2 regions of the Micromonospora sp. CPCC 205739 genome follow, and region 1 is predicted to be linked to the other one. Evidence: riboswitches for the same ligand, from Rfam matches in the RefSeq annotation. Region 1 holds a riboswitch; the other holds the start of a gene.
What was found. A riboswitch is a leader RNA that binds a small molecule or an ion and turns the genes downstream of it on or off. The one in region 1 is predicted to bind thiamine pyrophosphate.

Region 1 (11,881 bases):
ACCGCCAGCCCGGTCACCCCGATCTGCGCCGTCGCCTGCTGAGCCATCCGTCCCGCCACCTCTCGTCGGCCTGCCGTCCTGCGACCGTATCGCGGCCGGTGGCGGCCCGGGCGCGGACGTCGACGCTCGGTGAGCGGTGCGGTGCGGGCCGTCGCGGCACCCGGCTGCGAAGCCGGCCGGCGCGATCAGATGGTCACCCGGCCTGCCACCGGCGGGCACTGCGGCGCCGGGCGGTGTCACCGGGGCCTGGACGGCCGGCGCCGCGCGGCGTCAGCCCTCGGCCAGGCGGGCCTCGACGTGGGCGACCTTGCCGGTGAGCGCGTCGGTGACCCCGGGCCGCACGTCGGCCTTGAGCACCACGCTGACCCGGGGCGCCCGCTCGGCCACCACGTCGACCGCCTGCTTGAGCACCGCCATCACCTCGTCCCACTCACCCTCGACGGTGGTGAACATGGCGTCGGTGCGGTTGGGCAGGCCGGAGGCGCGCACCACCCGGACCGCCTCGGCGACCAGGTCGCCGACGGACTCGCCGACGCCCAGCGGAGTAATCGAGAACGCGATCAGCATGTCGCCGATGGTGCCAGTAAATGGGCTGCGGCCGTCGTCGTCGGTGGGATAGCGTGTCGGCATGCGCATCTGACGCCCTCACCTTCAGCCAGTCGGGCCCGCCACCGTCGTCGTGGGTCCGGCCGCGCCGGGCGTCCGCATCCCCACCTCTTTCCGGTGGTGTCTCCGTGGTCGGGTCGCCCGGGCCGTTCCCTGCCCGTCGACCGCCCCGCCGCGCGGCGCGGTCCCCGCACCCGAAGGAGGCAGCGTATGCCCGCCAAGCGCAGTCCGAAGAAGTCCCGCCCGAAGCCGACCTCCACCGTGGCGGTGAGCCCGCCGGACGTCGACGCGCTCACCGTGGCGCCGGCCGCCCCGGTCACCCTGCCCGACGAGACGGCGGCCGCGCCCGCGGCCGCCCGGCCCGCCCCGACCCCGCCGCCGTGGACCGGCCCGCCGGTGCGCGGCGGCTCCACCTCCGCCCGCGGCCACACCCGCCGGTACGCGTTCCGCCGCAGCTGATCGGCGCTGCCGGTACGGATGCCGGTCGGCCGCGCACGTGTTCCGGCGCGGTCGACCGGCGTGCGGCGGTATGGCGGTATAGCGACTGCCCCGGTCGGGACTCCGGATGCGGCATGTCCCGGGGTCCCGAAGCGCGGGTACCGGGACGTGCCGCGTCACGGGGACGTGCCGCGTCACCGGGACGGGGGCGGCCGGTGAGCCGGTCGGGCGTGTCGCGGCCCGGAAGGAGGACGGCGACGAAGCTGATACCTCTGAGGCATATTCATGCCCCAGAGCTATCACTCTCACCGGACACCTTCGCTGTGTAAGCGGCGGCGCGCCGGAGGGCCGGCGACGCCGCTCGTGACCGCGGCCGGCCCCGAGCACCAAGCCGCCGGTCCGGTCCCGGGCCGCCTCGCCTCAGCCGAGCAACGGGCGGAAGGTGCCGAGCGCGACGCTGACCGCGATCGCCGCACCGGCCAGCACGGCCGCCCCGGCGACGAGCAGCCCGTCGGCTAGGCCGAACCGCTGCCGGCGGGCGAAGGTGCGCGGGATGCCGGCGTCGAAGCCCCGGGCGTCCATCGCCACCGCCAGCCGGGTGCCCCGGCGGATCGCCCCGACCAGCAGGGCGAACGCGGTCGACACGAACAGCCGCAGCTTCGCCACCGGGTTGCGCCCGGCGTCCACCCCGCGCGCCCGGCGGGCCATCGAGATCATCTGCCACTCCTGACCGAGCAGCGGGACCAGCCGGAACGCGGCCAGCGTCCCGATCGCGAAGCGGGCCGGTGCCTTCGCGTTCTGGACCAGGGCGTCGGCCAGGTCCGTCGGGTCGGTGGTGGCGAAGACGATCACGCCGGGCAGGGCCACCGCGAACATCCGCAGCACCAGCCCGAGCGCGGCCAGCAGCACCCCCGAGGTGACCAGCAGCCCTCCGGCGTCCAGCAGCACCCGGCCGGACCGGTCGGCGGCGAAGAGCACCAGGGTGACCAGGATGCCGGCCGCGCTGGCCAGCAGCGGCAGTGCCCGCCGGGCCAGCACCCGCAGCCGGATGCCGAACAGCGGCAGCACCGCCAGCTCGATCGCGATCGCGATGGCCGGCGCGACCGGGTCCAGCGTGGCGACCAGGGCGGCCGAGAAGACCAGCGCGGCGGCCAGTTTCGCGACCGGGTTGCGCCGGGCCAGCGGCGCGCCCGGCGACGCGACCGGTTCCAGGCTGATCACGGGCGCCGCCCGGGGTCGCCGTCGGCCGCCTCGACGGCGGGCCGCCGCGGCAGGGTGACGGTGCGGTCGGCGAGCGCGGCGACGAAGTCCGGGTCGTGGGTGACGGTGACGACGCCGTGCCCGGCGTCGCGCAGGTCGGCGAAGAGGTCGACCAGCTCCAGCCAGGTGCGCCGGTCCTGGCCGAAGGTCGGCTCGTCGCAGATCAACAGGCGAGGGGCGGTGGCCAGCGCGGTCGCCACACTCAGCCGCCGCGCCTCCCCGCCCGAGAGGGTGTACGGGTTCGCCCCGGCCAGCCTGGTCAGCCGCAGCCGGTCGAGCAGGGCGTCGACGGTGGCGCGTACGGCAGGCTCGGACTGCCCGGTCCGGCGGGGGCCGAGGGCCAGCTCGTCGAAGACGGTGGCGGTGACGAACTGGTGCTCCGGGTCCTGGAAGACCGAGCCGATCCGGCGGGCCAGCGCGGGCGCCCGCCAGCGGTGCGGGGGAGTGCGCTCGTCCGCCCCGGCCAGCGCTGCCGTGGCGGTGACCCGACCGGCGCCGGGGCGGAGCAGCCCGCCGAGGAGCAGGGCCAGGGTGGACTTGCCGGCGCCGTTGGGCCCGCGCACGGCGAGCGCCTCGCCGGCGCGTACCCGAAGGTCGGTGCAGGCCAGCCGGGGCGGCAGGCCGAGCCGGTCGGCGGTGAGCAACTCCTCGCCGGGGGTCGTGGCGGCGTGCCGGGGCGGGATGGTCCGGCCCGGCACCCAGACGCCTTCGGCCGCGAGGGTGTCGCCGTGCGCGGCGAAGACCGCGTCCGGCGGGCCGTCCGCGCGGACGCCGCCGCCCGGCTCCAGCACCACCACCCGGTCGACCAGCGGCAGCGCCTCGGCGACCCGGTGTTCGACCAGGATGAGGGTGGTGTCGGAGGTCAGCGCGCCGGCGACCGCCCGGCGGACCAGGTCGGCGCCGGCCGGGTCGAGGTTGGCGGTCGGCTCGTCGAGCAGCAGCAGGCCGGGGCGCAGGGCCAGCGCGCCGGCCAGGGCGAGGCGCTGCTGCTCGCCCCCGGAGAGCGCCGCCGTGGGCCGGTCCCGGTGGTACGGGAAGCCGACCCGGTGCAGCGCCTCGTCCACCCGCGTCCAGATCTCCCCGGCCGGCACCCCGCGGTTCTCCAGCCCGAACGCGACGTCGTCGCCGCAGCGGGCCATCACCAGCTGGGTCTCCGGGTCCTGGAAGACGATGCCGACCCGGTCCCGGTCCTTGCGCGGGTCGAGCCCGTCGATCTCGACGGTGCCCTCCTGCTCGCCGGAGTCCTCGGGCAGCAGGCCGGCCAGCGCGGCGAGCAGGGTGCTCTTGCCCGCCCCGGACGGGCCGAGCAGCAGCACCCGCTCCCCGGCCTCGATCCGCAGGTCCACCCCGCGTACGGCCCACGCCTTACGCCCCGCGTGCCGCCACCCGAATCCCCGCACCCCCACGGCGCTCACACGCACCCCCTCAATCTCCACCCTGCCCCGGTGATCATGAAGTTGCCGGCAGTTGCCGAGATCCACATCGCCGTCAACTTCATGATCACCGAGCTCAGTGGGTGGGTGGTCAGATGGCGGGGCGGTTGCGGGCGGCGGGGAAGCGGTCGAGGACGCCGGTGTGGGCTAGGGCGCGGGTGAGGGCCACGGCGCCGAGGCCGGCGATGACCAGGGAGCTGGTTGCGGTGATCAGGATGTAGGGGAGGCGGAAGCTGCCCCAGGCGGCGCCCGGGTACCAGACGAAGACGTCGTAGATCGCCGCCGCCAGGCCGGCCAGCGTGGCGGCCAGCAGGGCGACGGGCAGCCGGAAGACGCGGTACCCGAACGCCGCGAAGGCCAGTTCCGCCGCGGCGGCCTCCAGCGGACCCTGGATGACCAGCGTCCAGCCCCAGCTGCTGCCCAGCGCCACCGAGACCAGCGCGGCGACGGTGAGCGTGAAGAAGGCGGCACCCGGCTTGCGGATGATCAGCCCGCCCAGCACGGCGGGGACCAGCCACACGCCGTAGATGACCGCCCGGCCGGGCAGCGGGATGGCGTCGGCGGGGCCGTTCCAGAGCAGGCCCCAGACCCAGAAGATGATGCCGAAGGCCACCCCGAGGACCGCCGCGACGACGATGTCGATGGTGCGCCACCGCTTGTTGTCGGTGCTGTTCATGGTTGCTCCCAGTCCAAATGATCGAACCAGGAGAAGACGCACGCCGCGCCCGGTTGGGACCGGACGGCGGCGCGGCTGGAGGTCGACCGAACTCCCTGCGCTGGCATTACCCAGATCAGGTTCGAGGGTCTGCGGGCGGTGCCCGCACTCTCAGCGCTGTGCGCTCCCCTGTCGGATGTGAAGTTGTCTCGTCGACGCTAACAGCTCGAACCCGGCCACCGTCGGCCCGGGTGCGCGACCGCCCGCCTGGGTAGGCTGCCGATCATGCGGGTCGAGGCGCGAGGGCTGACGTTCGAGGTACGCACCGGCGGCCCGGAGGGCGGTGATCCCGTCCTCCTGCTGCACGGTTTTCCGCAGCACGGTGGCGAGTGGGACGAGGTGGTGCCGGCGCTGCACGCCGCCGGCCTGCGCACGTACGCGCCGGACCAGCGGGGCTACTCGCCGGGCGCCCGGCCGGCCGAGGTGGCCGCCTACCGGATCCCGGAGCTGGTCGCGGACGCGGTGGCGCTGCTCGACGCGCTGGGGGTGGAGGCGGCCCACGTGGTGGGGCACGACTGGGGCGCGGCCGTCGCCTGGCGACTCGCCGCGCAGCACCCGGACCGGGTCCGCACGCTGACCGCCGTCTCCGTGCCGCATCCGGCCGCGATGTCGTACGCGTTGGGCAACGACCGTCGGCAGAAGGCGCGCTCGTCGTACATGCTGCTGTTCCGCCAGGCGGGCCTGGCCGAGAAGGTGCTGCTGGCCCTCGACGCGGCCGTCCTGCGCCGGATGCTCTCACCGGTGGGCGACGCCGGGCGGGTGGCCCGGTACGCCGAGCCGCTGCGCGAGCCGGGCGCGCTGACCGGCGCGCTGAACTGGTACCGGGCCATGTCCCGGGCCGACCTGGCGCAGACCGGACCGGTCGCGGTGCCGACCACCTTCGTCTGGAGCGACAAGGACGTCGCGATCGGCCGGACCGCCGCCGAGGCCTGCGCCGGCCACGTGACCGGGCCGTACCGGTTCGTCGTGCTCCCCGGCGTCACCCACTGGATCCCCGACGAGGCGCCGGCCCCGCTGGCCGAGGCGATCCTGGCCCGAGTACGCGGCCTGGCCTGAGCCCCCTGGCGGGCCGACCCGGCGAACGACGAGCAGGACGAGGAACGGACGGAGGAACGCATGACGGTGAGCGCCGAGGCATACCTGACGGTGGTGACCGAGACGATCGGTCGGGTGGCGGCGAGCCAGCGGGAGGCGGTGGGCCGGGCGGCCGACCTGATCGCCGAGGCGCTGCGCGCCGACGGGGTGGTGCACGCCTTCGGCACCGGCCACTCCGAGGCGCTGGCGATGGAGATCGCCGGCCGGGCCGGTGGGCTGGTGCCGACCAACCGGATCGCGCTGCGTGACCTCGTGCTGGTCGGCGGTGAGCCGGCGAGCATCCTCGGGCCGCACCTGGAGCGCGATCCCGCCGTGGCGCACCGGCTCTACGAGCTGGCCCCAGTCCGTCCGTCGGACATCTTCGTGCTCGCCTCCAACTCCGGCGTCAACGGCGCGATGGTGGAGTTCGCCTCCCTGGTCGTCGAGCGCGGGCACCGGCTGGTGGCGATCACCTCGGCGGAGCACTCCGGACGGATGGCCTCGCGCCACCCGTCCGGCCGCAAGCTCGCCGACTTCGCCGACGTGGTGCTCGACAACGGCGCCCCGTACGGTGACGCCACCCTGCCGCTGCCGGACGGCGGCGCGGTGGGCGCGGTCTCCTCGATCACGGCGGCGCTGCTGGCCCAGCAGATCGTGGCCGAGACGGTGGCCCGGCTGATCGCGGCGGGGGAGCGGCCCCCGGTCTACCTGTCGGCCAACATCACCGGCGGTGACGAGCACAACGCCGCGCTGGAGGCCCGGTACGCCGGCCGCATCCGCAGGGGATCATGAACTGGTTTCGCGCGCCTCCGGTTCGGGCATTGGCGTTGCTGCCGGCGGGGTGAGCCCCGTCGGCAGTACCGTCTCTTCCGGAGGTAGCGCGTGTCGAAGGAATCCGAGAAGCAGCGCTGGCAGCGCAACTTCGCCGATCTGCTCCAGGAGCTGCGGGTCGCGCAGACCGGGGTGCAGATCCTTTTCGCGTTCCTGCTCACCCTGCCCTTCAGCAACGGCTTCACCCGGACCAGCGGTTTCCAGAAGGACGTCTACATCATCGCGCTGCTGTCGGCGGCCGCCGCGACCGCGCTGATCATCTCGCCGGTCGCCTTCCACCGTGCGCTGTTCCGCCAGGGCCGCAAGCCGGAGCTGGTGCGCTTCGCGCACCGGATGGCCAGCGCCGGCCTCGCCTTCATGCTGATCTCGATGGTCAGCGCGGTGCTGCTGATTACCGACTTCGTCCTCAGCCGGCCGATCGCGTTCCTGCTCAGCGCGCTCACCGCGCTGTGGTTCCTGACCTTCTGGATGATCCTGCCGTTCGCCCGGCGCAACTGGGGCGAGGACGACGTCGACGACGATGACGAGCCGCAGATGGTGACCGGCGGCTAACCCCTGCGCGCCGGTCACCGGCCGGAAAATCGGACGTGCACGCAACGCTACCCCTGGGTAACACCCGGGGGTAGCGTTGCTCGTGTCGAGCACGTTGACGCATCCGGACCGAGGTTCGAGGGGGCAGCCGTGACCACGACGCACAACAGCCGACCCGCCGGGGACGGCGCCGGACCACTGCCGGCCGAGGCGGGCCAGGTCTCCGAGAAGGAGGCCCGACAGGTCGCCGAGGCGGCCCGGGAGACCGCCTGGGACCGGCCCAGCTTCGGCAAGGAACTCTTCCTCGGCCGGTTCCGGCTCGACCTGATCCACCCCTGGCCCCGCTCCGACCCGGAGGACGACGCGCGCGCCGAGCGCTTCCTCGGTGAGCTCGGGGCGTACCTGCGGTCCGAGGTGGACGGGGCCGCCATCGAGCGCGACGCGTCCATCCCGGACGAGGTCTTCCAGGGGCTCGCCCGCCTCGGCGCGTTCGGCATGAAGATCGACCGGAAGTACGGCGGCCTCGGGCTGAGCAACCTGCACTACTGCCGGGCGTTGATGCTGGCCGGCTCGGTCAGCCCGGCGATCGGCGCGCTGCTCTCCGCCCACCAGTCGATCGGCGTGCCGCAGCCGCTGAAGATGTTCGGCACCGACGAGCAGAAGCAGCGCTTCCTGCCCCGGCTCGCCGCCGGCGAGGTCTCCGCGTTCCTGCTCACCGAGCCGGACGTCGGCTCCGACCCGGCCCGGCTGGGCACCACCGCCGAGCCGACCGCGGACGGGACGGGCTACCGGCTCAACGGGGTGAAGCTCTGGGCCACCAACGGCACGGTGGCCACCCTGCTGGTGGTGATGGCGCGGGTGCCGGCCGGCGAGGGGCGACGCGGCGGCATCACCGCGTTCGTGGTCGACGGCGACAGCGAGGGCATCACCGTCGAGCGGCGCAACGCCTTCCTCGGCCTGCGCGGCCTGGAGAACAGCGTCACCCGCTTCCACGACGTCTTCGTGCCCCGGGAGAACGTCATCGGCGGCGAGGGCAAGGGGTTGAAGATCGCCCTGACCACGCTGAACACCGGCCGGCTGTCGCTGCCGGCGATGTGCGTCGGCGCGGGCAAGTGGTCGCTGAACGTGGCCCGGGAGTGGGCCGCCGGCCGGGTGCAGTGGGGCCGGGCGGTCGGCGAGCACGAGGCGGTCGCCCAGAAGCTCTCCTTCATCGCCGCCACCACGTACGGCATGGAGACGATGCTCGACCTCTGCTGCCTGCTCGCCGACGACGACCGCAACGACATCCGGATCGAGGCGGCCCTGGTCAAGCTCTACGCCAGCGAGATGGCCTGGAAGATCGCCGACGAGCTGATCCAGATCCGGGGCGGGCGCGGGTACGAGACGGCCGACTCGCTGGCCGCCCGGGGCGAACGCCCGGCCGCGGTCGAGCAGTTGCTGCGGGACCTGCGGATCAACCGGATCTTCGAGGGCTCCACCGAGATCATGCACCTGCTCATCGCCCGGGAGGCGGTCGACGCGCACCTTTCGGTGGCCGGCGACATCATCGATCCGGACGCCGGCCTCGGGCGCAAGGCGAAGGCGGGAGCGCGGGCCGGGGCCTTCTACGCCCGGTGGTTGCCCACCCTGGCCGTGGGCAAGGGGCAGACCCCGAACGCGTACGGCGAGTTCGGCCCGCTCGCCGGCCACCTGCGGCAGGTGGAGCGGTACTCCCGCAAGCTGGCCCGCTCGACGTTCTACGCGATGTCCCGCTGGCAGGGGAAGATGGAACGCAAGCAGGCGTTCCTCGGCCGGGTGGTGGACATCGGCGCGGAGCTGTTCGCGATGTCCGCGGTCTGCGTGCGGGCGTACGCGGAGCGGGACAACCGCCCGGAGAACGTCGAGCTGGCGGACCTGTTCTGCCGGCAGGCGCGGGTCCGGGTGGAGCAGCTGTTCACCGCGCTGTGGGAGAACACCGACTCCGTCGACGTGGCGGCGGCGAAGCGGATCCTCGCCGGCCGGTACGCCGCCCTGGAGGAGGGGGTACTCACCCCGCCGGCGGACGCCCCCTGGGTGGCGCACTGGTCACCCGGCCCGTCGACCACGCCGGACGTCCGCCGCCGCATCCCCCGGCAGGGCGGCTGAGCAGGGGCTGGGCCGTCGCTCCCGTCAGCGGGCGACGGCCCAGGCCAGCACGGCCGCGAGGATCAGCCCGTTGAGCAGAGCGAGCACCAGGTACGCCTGCGGCGGGATCTTGCGACCCTTCCGGACGAAGCTCACCAGGACGGCGGCGTACCCGAGCAGCAGCACGGCGACGACGATCAGGAAGTACAGCACCGCCACACCCTAGCGGCCGCTGCGCAGGCCGAGTCGGCGCAGCTCCAGCGCGGCGAGCGCGTCGACGGTGGCGTCGTCGCCCCGCCGCCACGCCTCGGCCACGTCCGGATCGATCTTCGTCAGCTTGCGCAGCGGCTGCCCGGCGAGCGCCCGCAGCGCCAGCAGGTCCCGTCCGGCCGGGGCGTCGGCGAGCGCTTTCGCCGAGGCGGCCCGGCGCATCCAGCGCAGCCGCAGCGGCAGCCAGCCGAAGAGCACCAGACCGAGCGGGAAGATCAGCACGGCGATGGCGAGCGCCAGGGCGAGCTGGCCGACCAGCTCCTGCTGGTCCCGGCCGGCGTCGGCGACCGCGCGGGCCGCCTCGGCCGCGCGCTCGAACGGCGCGGTCAGCTCGTCGCCGACCAGCGGCACCCGGCCGACCTTGCCGCCGGCGTCGGCCAGGTTGTCGGCGAGGCCACCGCCGGCCCCCTCCAGCTTCCGCCCGGGTACGGCGAGCTTCTGCACCAGGTCGTACACCCACTGGGCGAAGCGGATCGCCGCGTACACCCAGACGACGACGAGCAGGTCGGTGAGGAGCTGACGGAGGGCGACGGGGAAGCGATCTGCGTAGATCTTCACGCCGGACAGCGTGCCACGGCGCCGCGCGACGGGCACCCCCTGAAACACCGGCGTCAGCCGGCGCACCCCGGGCAGGTGCCGAAGATCTCCAGGGTGTGGCTGACGTCGGCGTACCCGTGCTGGGCGGCGACCCGCTCGGCCCAGCTCTCCACCGCCGGCCCGGCCACCTCGACGGTGCGGCCGCAGGCCCGGCAGACCAGGTGGTGGTGGTGCCCCTCGCTGCACCGGCGGTAGAGGTGCTCCCCGCCGGGCGGGCGCATCACGTCGATCTCACCGGCGTCGGCGAGGCCCTGCAGGGTGCGGTAGACGGTGGTCAGCCCGACCCGTTCGCCCCGGTCGCGGAGCATCGCGTGCAGGTCCTGCGCGCTGTGGAAGCCCTCCACCTCGGCGAGCAGGGCACTCACCGCCGTGCGCTGCCGCGTGTTGCGTAGCGTCCCCTCGCTCATGCCGCCGCCCTGCGGTCGGCAACCTCATGAGGCTCGGCCGCGCTGTGCCCGATGATTCGCTCGCTGCCCTCGCTCATGATCCCTCCCCGGCGTGGCTCACCGCGTCCGCCACGATGTGCGCGACGTGCTCGTCGACCAGGGTGTACGCGATCTCGCGGCCGCGCCGCGAGCCGCGGACCACCCCCGCGCCGCGCAGCACCCGCAGGTGCTGGGAGACCAGGGGCTGCGGGGCGCCGAGCTTCTCGACCAGCTCGTGCACACACCGCTCACCCTGCGCCAGCTCGCTCACGATCGCCAGCCGGATCGGGGCGGAGAGGGCACGGAGCAGGTCCCCCGCGCCCTCGTAGGCCTCGTAGCCGTTCGTGCTGGTCACCCTGCAACGGTAACCAACACCACCGACAGGTGCCGGGGCAGCGTCACCGCAGCACGACCTCGTGCGGTTCGGGCGCCGGCGTACCGGCCGGGGTGGCCCGCCGGCGCAGCCGCCGCCAGCCGGCGGCGGCGAGCGCGACCACCAGGAACGAGGCGATCGCCAGCAGCACCACCGACGCCCCCGGGGCGGTGTCGGCGGTGGCCGCCACCCAGACCCCGGAGCCGGCCGCGAAGAGGCCGAGCGCCATGGCCGCCGTCATGGTGCTGCGGAAACCCCGGGTGACCTGCTGCGCGGTGGCCACCGGCACCACCATCAGGGCACTGATCAGCAGCACCCCGACCGCCCGCATGGCGATGGTGACGGTGACCGCGGTGGCCACGGCGAGCAGCAGGTTCAGGGTCCGGACGGGCAGCCCGGAGACCCGGGCGTACTCCTCGTCGTGGCAGACCGCGAAGAGCGCCGGGCGCAGCGCCAGCATGGTGACGCCGACGGCCACGCCGAGCACCGCGATGGTGATGAGGTCCTGCGGCGAGATGGTGGTCAGCGAGCCGAAGAGGTACGCGTTGAGGTTGGCGCTGGTGGCGTCGGAGAGCCCGACGAGCATCACCCCGCCGGCGATGCCGCCGTAGAAGAGCAGCGCCAGCGCCAGGTCGCCGGAGGTGCGCCCGCGGGCCCGGACCAGCTCGATGGTGATCGCGCCGAGGGTCGCCACGATCACCGCCACCAGCACGGGGGAGCGGTTGAGCAGCAGCCCGGCGCCGACCCCGGTCAGCGCCACGTGGCCGATGCCGTCGCCGATCAGGGTCAGCCGCCGCTGCACCAGGTAGATGCCGAGCGCCGGGGCGGCCAGGCCGATGATCAGGGCGCCGATCAGCGCGCGCTGCATGTACGGGTACTGGAAGAGTTCCATGGTCAGCTGCTCCAGAGCCCGGCGGGCTCGTCGGGACCGTGCGGGTGCACGTGGTCGTGGTCGGGCTCCGCGTGGTGGCCGGCGGGCTCGGGCACCGGGCCGTCGTGGCAGATCCCACCCTCGTGCACGACCACCGCCCGGCTGATCAGCGGGCGCAGCGGCCCCAGCTCGTGGGCGACGAGCAGCACGGTGCCGCCGTCGGCGACGAAGTCGCGCAGCGCGGTGGCGAACGCCTCCTGGCTGGCCGCGTCGACCCCGGCGGTCGGCTCGTCGAGCACCAGCAGCTCCGGCCGGCCGGCGAGGGCCCGGGCGATCAGGGTGCGCTGCTGCTGG
Region 2 (11,881 bases), on a different contig from region 1:
CCATCACGGTGTCCGCGCCCCAGCGGGTCGCCCAGGTCAGCTTCTCCACCTCCTCGGCCACCGAGGAGGTGACCGCCGAGGTGCCGATGTTGGCGTTCACCTTGACCAGGAACGCCTTGCCGATGATCGCCGGCTCGCACTCGGGGTGGTTGACGTTGAGCGGCAGCACCGCCCGACCGGCGGCGATCTCGTCCCGGACGAACTCGGGCGCCACCCCCTCCCGGATCGCCACGAACTCCATCTCCGGCGTGACCACCCCGGCCCGCGCGTACGCGAGCTGCGTCGGCCGCTTGCCGTGCGTCCCGGCCAGTGGCGTACCCGCGCCCCGCGCCGGCGCCACGTCGCCGCGTTCGGCGATCCACTCCCCGCGCAGCGGCGGCAGCCCCACCTCCGGGTCGGAGCCCGGGCCGGAGGTGTCGTAGAGGCGCAGCGGTGGGTTGTCCCCGGTCAGCTCCACCTCGGCGAACGGCACCCGGACGTCCGGCCGTGACCCCTCGACGTAGACCTTGCGACGTGCCTGCATGACAGCCTCCCTGATGGTCAACCGGACCAGCCGAAGTGGTCCAGCGGGCCGCGTCCCGCGCCCAGTTCCCAGTCCCGCCCGCCGGTCAGCGCGCGGGTGACGTACTCCTTGGCTGCGGCGACGGCGACCGGCACCGGGTCGCCCGCCGCGAGCCGGACGGCGATCGCCGCCGAGAATGAGCAGCCGGTGCCGTGGGTGTGCCGGGTCCGCACCCGGGGCGCGCGCAGCAGGATGGTCGTCCCGCCGCCGCAGAGCACGTCGACCGACTCGCCGCCGGCGTCCACGTCACCGCCGGTCACCACCACGTGCGCCGGGCCGCCGGCGGCGATCGCCTCGGCGGCGACCGCCATCTCCTCCACCGTGGTCACCGGACGTCCGGTGAGGGCGGCGGCCTCCGCGCAGTTCGGCGTCGCCACCTCCGCGTACGGCAGCAGTCGCTCGACCGCCTCCACCACGCCGAGCGGGTGTCCGCTGGTGGCGACCAGCACCGGGTCGACGACGAGGTGCGGCAGCCGTCCGGCCTTCGCCGCCTCGGCCACGGCGTCGGCGACCGCCGGGGTGCCGAGCATCCCGGTCTTCACCGCCCGGACGCGGAAGTCGCCGAGCACGCTGTCGAGCTGCTCGGTGACCGTGCGCGGGGGCAGTGGCAGGACGGCGTCGACGCCCCGGGTGTTCTGCGCGGTGACGGCGGTGAGCACGCTGGTCCCGTACGCGCCGAGGGCGGCGAAGACCTTCAGGTCGGCCTGGATGCCGGCACCGGCACCGGAGTCCGAGCCGGCGATGGTGAGGACGGTCGTCGGGGTCATGGCGTATCTCCCGGGGTCGCTGTGGGGGGCTGCGCCGTCTCGACGGCCTCGGTCAGGAGGGCGGCGGCCTCGGCCGGGTCTTCGGCTCGCATGATCGCGCCGAGCACGGCGACGCCCACGGCTCCCGCCTCGACGCAGGCGTGCACCTGGTCAGCGGTGTCGATGCCGCCCAGGGCGAGGACCGGCACGGGGCTGGCCTGGATCAGCTCGGCGAGCCCGTCCCGGTGCAGAGGTGGGCCGTAGCCGGGTTTCGTCCTGCTGGGGAAGACGGGCGAGAGGGTGGCGTAGTCCTCTGTACTGAGTCGGGCCAGTTCCGACCGGTCGTGGCAGGAGCGTCCGACCAGGCCGAGGGCCGGCGGCGGGTAGGGGCCGGCCGACGGCAGGTGGACGGCGTCGCCGTCGAGGGGATCGGGGCCGGCGACGATCAGGGTGCCGCCCACCTCGGCGAGGAGGGGGCGCAGCGCGGCGGCGAGGGCGGCGCGTTCGTCGCGGGGCAGATCCTTTTCCCGCAGCACCACCCAGCGCACTCCCCCGGCCACGGCCGCCGCCACCACCTCGGGCAGCGGCCGCCGGGCCTGCCAGCGATCGGTGAGCACCACCAGCCCCGAGGGCACCGCCGCGCCGTGCGGCACTGCACCCGACACCACCGCACGCGCCACCGGCGCGACGAGCCGCCCCGAACCGGCTCGCCGCGAGTCCGTGGGCGACCCGCCGGGGCGTGGCGCACGCACTCCGGCCGCCTCGGGCGGCCCGTCGACCGTCAGCCGCCCCGCCCGGGTCGCCGTCACAGGTCGGGCCTTCCCTCGTCCGGGGTGGAGGCGAGAGCGTGGAAGCGGCGGGCGATCCGCCCTGCGCCGTACGCGAGCCGGCCCGCCTCGACCGCGTGCCGCATCGCGGTGGCCATCGCCACCGGGTCGGCGGCCCGGGTCACCGCACTGGCCAGCAGCACCGCGTCGCAGCCCAGTTCCATGGCGAGCGCCGCGTCGGAGGCGGTGCCGATGCCGGCGTCGAGGATCACCGGCACGTCCACGTTCTGCCGGATCAGCCGGATGTGATGCGGGTTGGTCACGCCCAGCCCGGAGCCGATCGGCGCGCCGGCCGGCATCACCGCGGCGCACCCCACGTCGGCCAGCCGGCGGGCCAGGATCGGGTCGTCGGAGGTGTACGGCAGCACGGTGAACCCGTCGGCGACCAGTTCCTCGGCGGCGCGCAGCAGCTCCACCCCGTCGGGCAGCAGAGTCCGCTCGTCGCCGATCACCTCCAGCTTCACCCAGTCGGTGTCGAACGCCTCCCGGGCCAGGTGGGCCACCTTCACCGCCTCGCCGGCGGTGTAGCAGCCGGCGGTGTTCGGCAGCAGCCGCACCCCGCACCGGTCCAGCACGTCGAGCAGCCCGCCGGCGGCGCCGGGGGCGGTGTCCACGCGGCGCAGCGCCACGGTGACCACTTCGGTCCCGGACGCCCGGACCGCCTCCTCCAGCACGTGCAGGTTGGCCGCGCCGCCGGTGCCGAGGATGAGCCGGGACCCGAGGGTGACCCCGCCGATGGTGAACGTCATCCCGCTCACCCGCCCTGGGCGGCGCTGAGAACCTCGACCCGGTCGCCGTCGCGCAGCACGGTCGCCGGCCAGCCGGTGCGCGGCACCACCTCGCCGTTGACCGCGACCGCGAGGCCGCGCCGCTGCTCGGTGACCGCGCGGACCAGGTCCGCCACGGTCGACCCGCCGGGCAGGTCGCGGCCGGCGCCGTTGACGATCAGTTGCACGTCTCCTCCTCGGTGGCAGGCATGGTCCGGTCCGGGACGAGCGGCCGGGCGGCGGCGGTGAACCGGTCCGGGGCGAACGGGGCGAGCAGCGGGCCCGGCGCACCGGTGACCACCAGTTCGGTGATCAGGTCGGCGGTGACCGGGGTGAGCACGATGCCGTGCCGGTGGTGGCCGGTGGCGGCCAGCACACCGGGCCGGTCCGGCAGCGGTCCGAGGATCGGCGCGTTGTCCGGCGTACCGGGGCGCAGCCCGGCGGCGGCCTCGACCAGGTCGTACTCGGCCAGGTCGGGGACGAGGTCGACGGCGGCGCGGAGCAGCCGCAGCACCGCACCGGCGGTCACCTCGGTGTCGGCGCGCTCCTCGACGGTCGCCCCGAGGACCACCTCGCCGTCGGTGCGGGGCACCAGGTAGACCGACTCGCCGTCGGCGTACCCCCGGATCACGTGCCGGAAGTCCGGCGTGCCGCGACCGGGCGCGCGCAGCCGGAGCACCTGTCCCTTGACCGGCCGGACCGGCAGGCCGGTGAGCGCGGCGGCGCCGCAGCCGGCGGCGACCACGGTGACCCGGGCGTCGACGTCGGCGAGGCGGGCCACCGCACCGGGCACCAGCCGGGCACCGGCCCGCTCGGCCGCCGTGCGCAGCGCGGCCACCAGCCGCCGCGGGTCGACCTGGTGGTCGCCCGGCGCGACCGCGCCGCCGCGCACCCGAGGGGCCAGCGCCGGTTCGCGGTCCCGCAGCTCCGAGGGGCGCAGCGGCGTGATCGGCAGTCCCAACCCCTGCTGGTACGACCAGAGTCGCCGCGCCTCGGCCAGGTCGTCAGCGGTCAGCCCGACCACCAGCGTGCCGTCGGTGCGGTACCCGAAGTCGGTGCCGGCGGCCTCGGCCAGCTCGGCGGCGAAGCCCGGCCAGCGGGCCGCCGACTCGGCCAGCAGCCCGGTCAGCTCCTGCTCCCCGAAGTACGCCTCGGCGACCGGCGAGAGCATCCCGGCGGCCACGTGGGACGCGCCGGAGCCGGGGGCCCGATCGTGCACGACGACGCGCAGCCCGCGCGCGGCGCAGCGCCAGGCGATCGCCAGCCCGACCGGTCCCGCCCCCACCACGGCGACGTCCGGTCGGGTCAGCACGTCAGGGCCCCGAGCAGTTCCGCCGTCGCCCGCCCGGGATCGGCGGCCCCGGACAGCGCTCCGACCACCGCCACCCCGTACGCCCCGGCGGCCCGCAGCGCCGGCACCGACGCGGCGGTGACCCCGCCGATCGCGATCACCGGCACGGCGACGGCCTCGGCGACGGCGCGTACCCCGTCGGGGCCGATCGGCGCCGGCAGGCCGATCTTGGTGGTGGTGGCGTGGCAGGGGCCCACGCCCAGGTAGCTGGCCCCGGCGGCGACCGCCTCGGCGGCGGCGACCGGTTCCCGGGCAGTGGCGCCGAGCACGGCGGCCGGGCCGAGCACCGCACGGGCCGCCCCGACCGGCAGGTCGTCCGCGCCGACGTGGCCGCCGGCGGCACCGACCGCGAGCGCCACGTGCAGCCGATCGTTGACCAGGCACGTCGCCCCGTACGGCGTGCAGAGCGCGAGCACCCGGCGGGCCAGGTCGTACGCCTGCCGGTCGGTGGCGTCGTCGCCCACCCGGACCTGTACGACCAGCTCGGCGCGGGCCACCGGCAGGGCGGCGCGCAGCACGGCGAGCGGATCGCGCCCCGGCCGGGTGTCGGTGATCAGATGCAGTCGTCCCAGGGACGGCACGGCAACACTCCTCCCTGCGCCGGCATTACCCGGATCAGGTTCGACGGTCGGGGGCTTCAGCCCCCCTCTCAGCCCGGTGCACCGGGCTCCCGTGGGTCACTTGCGGCCATACCGTACGACGGATCCGCCGATCCGCCAAGGGCGGGGGTGCGCTTTTCCCACGGACCGTCCCAACTCGACGGTGTGGGCAGCGCGTGACCGGCCGCTCACGCCATGCTGTCCTGATGCCCTCGCCGCCCCGGATTCCGCGCCGCCTCGCGTTCCTGCCGTTCCGGGGCAGCCGGGCCGTCGCGGAGGGTCTGCTCAGCTGGACCTAGCTGCGGGGACGGGTGTGGCACCGACTGCTGCCCGACGTCTACGTGCACCGCGACGGGTACCGCGTGGACGACCATCGGATGTGGCGCGACGCGGTCGCGCTGCTGCTGCCACCGGACGCGGCCATCGCCGGACACAGCGCCGCCTACCTGTGGGGAGCCGATCTCCTCGCCCGGGACGCGCCGGTCACCGTGCTGCTTCCCCGGACGGCGCGGATGCGGGCACATCCTCGCATCCACATCAGCCGGTCGGCGGTGCCGGAGACCGACCGGACGCGGTTCGCCGGGCTGCCGGTCACCACGGGGTTGCGCACCGCCCTCGACCTCGGGCGACAGGGCAGCCTCTCCGACGCGGTGGTCGCCGTCGACGCGCTGCTGCACCGTCGGGTGGTCAAGCTGCCCGCCCTCCGGGTGTACGCCGGCGCGCATGCAGGCTGGCGGGGGATGCCGCTGCTGCGGGAGGTCCTGGCGCTGGCGGAGCCGTTGGCGGAGTCGCCGATGGAGACGAGGCTCCGCCTGCTCCTGCTCGATTCGGGACTCGGCCCGGTCACCGCCCAGCACGACGTGCACGACGGGCGCGGCCGATTCGTCGGCCGGGTCGATCTGGCCTGGCCCGCCCTCCGTGTCGCGGTCGAGTACGACGGCGACCACCACCGCGAGCGCGCGCACTTCCGCCAGGACGTCGCCCGGCTGAACGCGCTCCGAGCGGCGGGCTGGATCGTCCTCCGCTTCACCGCCGACGACGTCCTGCGCCACGCCACCCGCACCATCGCCCTGATCACCCAGGCGCTACGCGAACGCCAGGCTCAGCGGAACGCCATGGGTGTCACCAACCCACGGTGACACCCATGGCGCTCCACCCACCACCGTCGCCCCCGGCATGCGGGGCGGCTGCCCTCACCGCCGCCGCGCTAGGGCAGGCCGTCCACCCACCGCCGCGCGCTCCGGCAGGCCGTCTGCCCACCGCCGCGCTCGGCCAGGCCGGGACGCCAACGGCGCGCCCCACGCCGCTGGCGTCCCGGCCCGTCGGTCGGCGGAACACCATGGGTGTCACCGGCCTGCGGAGACACATGGTGTTCCACTCGGCGTTGTCTGCAGGTGGCGACGAGGCCTGGGCGGCGGTCGGGCCGCGCGGGGCGGCGGGTGCCCCGGCGGTCAGAGGATGGCGTCGAGGGCGTCGAGGTCCTCGTCGGTGGGCTGCCAGGTGCCGGCCTCGGCGTTCGCGTGCACCTGCTCCGGCGTGGTGGCGCCCGCGATCACCGAGGTCACCGCCGGGCGGGCGGCCAGCCCGCCGATCGCCACCTGGAGCATCGACAGTCCGCGCTCGGCGGCGTACGCCTCGATCGCCTCGATCCTGTCCCAGTCCGCGGCGGCGAGGCGCTGGGCGTACCGGCCGCCGCCGGAGAGCCGGCTGCCCGCGGGCGGCGCCTCGTTGCGCTTGTACTTGCCGGTGAGCAGGCCGTTGGCGAGCGGGAAGAACGGCAGCATGCCGAGGCCGAACCGCTCGCAGGCGGGAATGACCTCGGCCTCGACGGAGCGTTCCAGCAGGCTGTAGTGGTTCTGCGCGGAGATGAAGCGGGCCCGGCCGTTGGAGGAGGCGACCCAGTCGGCGTCGGCGATCTGCCAGCCGGCGAAGTTGGAGTTGCCGAGGTAGCGGACCTTGCCGGCGTGTACCAGGTCGTCCAGGGCGGCGAGGGTCTCGTCGATCGGGGTGCCGGGGTCGGGCTCGTGCATCTGGTACAGGTCGATGTGGTCGGTGCCGAGTCGGCGCAGCGACGCCTCCACCGCGCGGGCGATGTAGCGGCGGGCACCCCGGGCGCCGTGGTCGGGGCCGTTCATGCCGTGCATGTCCATGCCGAACTTGGTGGCCACCACCACGTCGTCCCGGCGCCCCTTGAGCGCCTGGCCGAGCAGTTCCTCGGAGCCGCCCTGCGGCTCGCCGTAGATGTCGGCGGTGTCGAAGAAGTTGATCCCGGCGTCGAGCGCGGCGTCGACCACCGCCCGGGTGCCGTCGAGGTCGAGCTTGCGGCCGAAGTTGTTGCAGCCGATGCCGACCACGGACACCACGAGCCCGGAGTCGCCCAACCGGCGGTACGTCATCTCAGTCACGAGATCCACCCTATGCCGACCGGGAGCCGCCGGACGGGCGACCGCCCCGCCCCGGGCGAGCACCGGCCCGGGGCGGGGAAGGTCAGCGCACGTCCCAGACCGGCTCGGGGGTCTCCACCACCTCGCCGTCGCCGCCGAAGAGCACGAACCGGTCGAACGAGCGGGTGAACCAGCGGTCGTGGGTCACCGCGACCACCGTCCCGGAGAACGCGGCCAGCCCGGCCTCCAGCGCCTCGGCGGAGGCGAGGTCGAGGTTGTCCGTCGGCTCGTCGAGCAGCAGCAGGGTCGCCCCGGACAGTTCCAGCAGCAGCACCAGGAAGCGCGCCTGCTGCCCGCCGGAGAGGGTGCCGAACCGCTGGTCGCCCTGCGCGGCCAACTCGTACCGGCTGAGCGCCGCCATCGCGGCGTGCCGGTCCATCCCGGCCCGGTGCTCGTCGCCCCGCCAGAGGATGTCGACCAGCGCCTTCTCCACCAGTTCGGGCCGGTCGTGGGTCTGGGAGAAGTGGCCGGGCCGGACCCGCGCGCCGAGCCGGACGGTGCCGTCGTGGGCCACCGGGGCCAGCGCGGCCGCACCGTCGACCGGGCCGTTGGCCGGGTCGGGGTCGGTGCCGCCCCGCGCCAGCAGCCGCAGGAAGTGCGACTTGCCCGTCCCGTTGGCGCCGAGCACGGCGACCCGGTCGCCGTACCAGAGCTCCAGGTCGAAGGGGTAGGTCAGGCCGTCGAGTTCCAGCTGCTCGCAGATGACCGCGCGCTTGCCGGTCCGCCCGCCGGCCAGGCGCATCCGGATGTCCTGGTCCTTCGGGGGTACGGGCGGCGGCCCGGCCTCCTCGAACTTGCGCAGCCGGGTCTGCGCGGCCTGGTACCGCGACGCCATCCCCGAGTTGTACGCGGCCTTCTGCTTGTACATCAGCATCAGCTCGCGCAGCTTCTCGTGTTCCTCGTCCCAGCGTTTGCGCAGCTCGTCGAGGCGGTCGTGCCGGGCCACCCGGGCGCTGTGCCAGCTGGCGAAGCCGCCCGGGTGCACCCAGGCGCTGCCGCCCTCGACGGCGACCACCCGGTCGGCGGTCTGCGCCAGCAGCTCCCGGTCGTGCGAGACGTAGAGCACGGACTTGCCGGACTCGCGCAGCCGCGCCTCCAGCCAGCGCTTGCCCGGCACGTCGAGGAAGTTGTCCGGTTCGTCGAGGAGCAGCACCTCGTCGGTGCCACGCAGCAGCAGCTCCAGGGCGAAGCGTTTCTGCTGGCCGCCGGAGAGGGTCCGCACCGGGCGGTCCCGGGCGGCGTCCCAGGGCAGGTCGAGCACGATGGTGGCGACGGTGTCGAAGAGCACCTCGGCGTCGTACCCGCCGGTCTCGCCCCAGGCGGCGAGCGCGTCCGCGTACGCCAGCTGGGCCCTGCCGGCGGCGGTGCTGTACTTGCCGCGCAGCTCGGCCGCCCGCATGGCCGCCTCGGTCTCGGCGAGCCGGCGGCCGGCGTCGCGCAGCGCCGGCGGGGCGAGCGAGAGCGCCAGGTCGGCGAGCGTGGTGTCGTCCCCGATCATGCCGATGAACTGCCGCATCACGCCGAGGCCGCCGGCCCGGGCGACGCCGCCGGTCTTCACCGGCAGGTCCCCGGCGACCATCCGCAACAGCGTCGTCTTGCCGGCGCCGTTCGGGCCGACCAGGGCGACCTTGGCGCCCTCACCGACCCGGAACGACACGTCGGCGAAGAGTTCCCGGCCGTCGGGCAGGATGTGCCCGACCCCTGCCACGTCCACGTATCCCACGCCGGCATCCTGCCGGAGCGGGCGGGGCGGGCGACACTCGATTACCGGGTGAGCCGCAGCACCCGGTAGCCCTTCTGGCTGGCGTGCCGCTCGACCTGCCAGCCGGAGTCGACCAGCCAGCGGTGCAGCGAGTCGCCGCCGAGGTGGCGGGCCACCACCAGCCAGGCGACGCCGTCCGGGGCGAGCCGGGGCAGCCAGCGGCGCAGCAGCTCGTGCAGTTCCGCCTTGCCGATCCGGATCGGCGGGTTGGACCAGATCTGGGCGAAGGTGACGTCGGCCGGCACCTCGTCGGGTGCCACCGCGCGGACCCGGTCGGCGGCGCCGACCCGGCGGGCGTTCTCGGTGGTGAGGGCGCGGGCCCGCGCGTTGACGTCGACCGCCCAGACGGTGGCGGCGGGCGCGGTGCTGGCCAGCACGCAGCTGATCGGCCCGAAGCCCGAGCCGATGTCGAGCAGGTCACCGTCGGTGGTGGCGGCCGGCAGCTCCGCCTTGCGCAGCAGGACGGCGGTGCCGGGGTCGAGCCGGTCGGCGGAGAACACCCCACCGGCGGAGGCCAGTGTGTAGTCGCGCCCGGCGACGGAGAACTCGACCTCCCGCGGCTGCGCCGCCGCGGTGGGTTCGGTGCTGAAGTAGTGGTCGCCGGTCACGTCCGGCATTCTCCCATCGCCCCGCAGCCCGGTCGCGGTCGCCTCGGCGGGCAGCGCCGACGCGCCCGCGCGGGAATTTCCCGATATTACCCCCTAAAGGGGCAATGCATCCTACTCTGGGCGACATGGTGTATCGGTACGAGTCCGATGAGGACGCCTTCGTGGAGTACCCGCGGTCCGGGTCGGACCTGCCGGAGTTCACCCCCGGCCCGCCCGCGCCGGCCGGGCCGTCTCCGTCCCGCTTCCCCACTCCGTCGCTGCCGCGGACCACGCGGCCGGCCCTCCCGGCCGCCGAGCCGATCCCGGTCCGCTCGTCCGTCCAGACTCCACCGCCACCCCCGCTCCCCCGCGAGTACGCCCCGGCCGAGCCGCTGGACCCGCCCCGGTCCAGCCGGTCCGACTCCGGGCGCGGCGGTGGTCGGCTCTGGCAGGTGATCGTCGGCGGCGCGGCCGTGCTGGTGCTGCTCGCGCTCTGCGGCCTCGGTGCGGCGGCCCTGCTCGCCGAGCGCTCGCCGGACGCCGACCGCACGGCCTCCGCCCCGCAGCCCACCACCGCCGCCCCGGCCACCGAACCGGCCGCCGGCGACCTCGACTCCCGCGACACCGACCAGCAGCCGCTGACCGCCCGCGAGGTCTTCCCCGGCAGGAAACTGGTGGTGACCGACGGACGACCCGCCTACGACGTGCTGAAGACGCACTCGGGCGGCAGCTGCGCGGTCGCCGTCACCGGCGAGATCGCCGACCTGCTGGTCCGGCTCGGGTGCAGCCAGGTGGTCCGGGGCACGCTGCGCTCCCCCGACGGCGATCACCTGCTCACCGCCGGGCTGTTCAACCTGACCGACAAGGCCAGCGCGCAACGGGTCCGGGACCGGATCCGGCAGCTGCTCGACGAGCGGCAGGGCCGCTTCCGTGGCCTGGCCGCCGGCGACGGCACCGAGGCGATCACCACCGCCGCGGCCCGGGTCGGCTGGCAGGTACGCGGCCACTACATCGCCTACTGCCTGGTCGTCCGCGCCGACGGCGGGCCCGTGCCGGGCGGTGACACGGCGGTCCGCGACATCATCTACGACATGATCGAGCTGCACCTCGACAAGGGCGTGCTCGAACGCCGGGCCGCCGGCGGCACGGCCGTCCAGCCCACCGCGAAGGCGACCGAGGGCACCGGCACGCAGCGCGGGGACGCGACTCCCGAGGAACTGCCCGGCGACTGAGCCCCGCCGGTCGACGGCGAGCGACGCGAGGCCCGGTCCGAGTTCTGCGGACCGGGTCTCGTCGCGTCTCCGGACAGCCCGGGCGTCGGCCCGGTGTGCGGCAGAGTTCGGGCCTCGGCCCGATGCGCGACGGTGCCCGGGCGTCGACCCGGTGGGCGGCGGAGTCCCGGGGGGTCAGGCCTCGCTGGCGACCCGCAGCCGGCGGGTGAGGTCGGCGCGGCGGGCGTACTCGGCCGGGTCGTCCGGGTAACCGACCGCGACCAGGGTCAGTCCGTGCGCCGCCGCGACGGTCACCTCGCTGGAACGTTCCCGGCGGCTCAGCAGGCTCGCCGGCCACGCGACCGGCCGCCGGCCGTCCCCGGCGACCAGCATCGCCCCGACCAGGCTGCGCACCATCGCCTGGCAGAACGCGTCGGCCTGCACGGTGGCCACGAGGATGCCGTCCGGGTCGCGCCGCCAGTCCAACCGGGTCACCTCGCGCAGCGTGGTGGCGTTCTCCTTGCGCCGGCAGTACGCGGCGAAGTCGTGCTCCCCCACCAGCCCGGCCGCGGCGGCGTTCAGTGCGGCCAGGTCCAGCGGCTTCGGCCAGGCGAGGGTGTCGTGCCGGCGCAGCGGCTCGGCGCCCCACGGGGCGTCGGTCACCCGGTACTCGTAGCGGCGGAAGGTCGCCGAGAAGCGGGCGTCGAAGTCGGCGGGCACCTCGCTCATCGCGCGGACCCGCACGTCGGTCGGGAGCAGCCGGGCCAGCCGGCGCAGCAACCGGCCGTCGTGCTCCCGCCACACGGCGGTGGGCAGGTCGAGGTGGCAGACCTGGCCGGTGGCGTGCACCCCGGCGTCGGTACGGCCGGCGACGGTCAGCCAGGTCGCCGTGCCCGCGCCGAGGACCAGGTCCAGCGTCTCGGTCAGCACCCCGGCGACGGTGCGCCGGGTCGGCTGGGCCGCCCAGCCGGAGAAACCGGTGCCGTCGTAGGAGACGTCCAGCCGCAGCCGGGTCCGCTCGTCCA

Region 2: linked by a shared signal. The riboswitch ahead of thiE (thiamine phosphate synthase) and the one ahead of V6U88_RS20110 (ECF transporter S component) in region 1 are both predicted to bind thiamine pyrophosphate.

What each region holds. Positions count from the first base shown of each region.
Region 1 covers NZ_JBAKHS010000013.1:79,156-91,036, forward strand. The annotation lists gene gndA (NADP-dependent phosphogluconate dehydrogenase) at 1-47, opposite strand, end outside; gene V6U88_RS20090 (MTH1187 family thiamine-binding protein) at 271-567, opposite strand; gene V6U88_RS20095 (hypothetical protein) at 817-1,065, shown strand; gene V6U88_RS20100 (energy-coupling factor transporter transmembrane component T family protein) at 1,465-2,265, opposite strand; gene V6U88_RS20105 (ABC transporter ATP-binding protein) at 2,262-3,719, opposite strand; gene V6U88_RS20110 (ECF transporter S component) at 3,829-4,413, opposite strand; TPP riboswitch at 4,488-4,593, opposite strand; gene V6U88_RS20115 (alpha/beta fold hydrolase) at 4,678-5,508, shown strand; gene V6U88_RS20120 (SIS domain-containing protein) at 5,569-6,318, shown strand; gene V6U88_RS20125 (DUF6328 family protein) at 6,409-6,909, shown strand; gene V6U88_RS20130 (acyl-CoA dehydrogenase family protein) at 7,039-9,012, shown strand; gene V6U88_RS20135 (hypothetical protein) at 9,037-9,204, opposite strand; gene V6U88_RS20140 (hypothetical protein) at 9,214-9,819, opposite strand; gene V6U88_RS20145 (Fur family transcriptional regulator) at 9,873-10,265, opposite strand; gene V6U88_RS20150 (ArsR/SmtB family transcription factor) at 10,339-10,638, opposite strand; gene V6U88_RS20155 (metal ABC transporter permease) at 10,682-11,548, opposite strand; gene V6U88_RS20160 (metal ABC transporter ATP-binding protein) at 11,551-11,881, opposite strand, start outside.
Region 2 covers NZ_JBAKHS010000001.1:490,609-502,489, forward strand. The annotation lists gene thiC (phosphomethylpyrimidine synthase ThiC) at 1-523, opposite strand, end outside; gene thiD (bifunctional hydroxymethylpyrimidine kinase/phosphomethylpyrimidine kinase) at 541-1,329, opposite strand; gene V6U88_RS02290 (thiamine phosphate synthase) at 1,326-1,973, opposite strand; gene V6U88_RS02295 (thiazole synthase) at 2,114-2,893, opposite strand; gene thiS (sulfur carrier protein ThiS) at 2,890-3,090, opposite strand; gene thiO (glycine oxidase ThiO) at 3,081-4,214, opposite strand; gene thiE (thiamine phosphate synthase) at 4,208-4,834, opposite strand; TPP riboswitch at 4,829-4,936, opposite strand; gene V6U88_RS02315 (endonuclease domain-containing protein) at 5,164-5,991, shown strand; gene V6U88_RS02320 (aldo/keto reductase) at 6,304-7,266, opposite strand; gene V6U88_RS02325 (ATP-binding cassette domain-containing protein) at 7,340-9,019, opposite strand; gene V6U88_RS02330 (class I SAM-dependent methyltransferase) at 9,061-9,666, opposite strand; gene V6U88_RS02335 (hypothetical protein) at 9,792-10,877, shown strand; gene truA (tRNA pseudouridine(38-40) synthase TruA) at 11,052-11,881, opposite strand, start outside.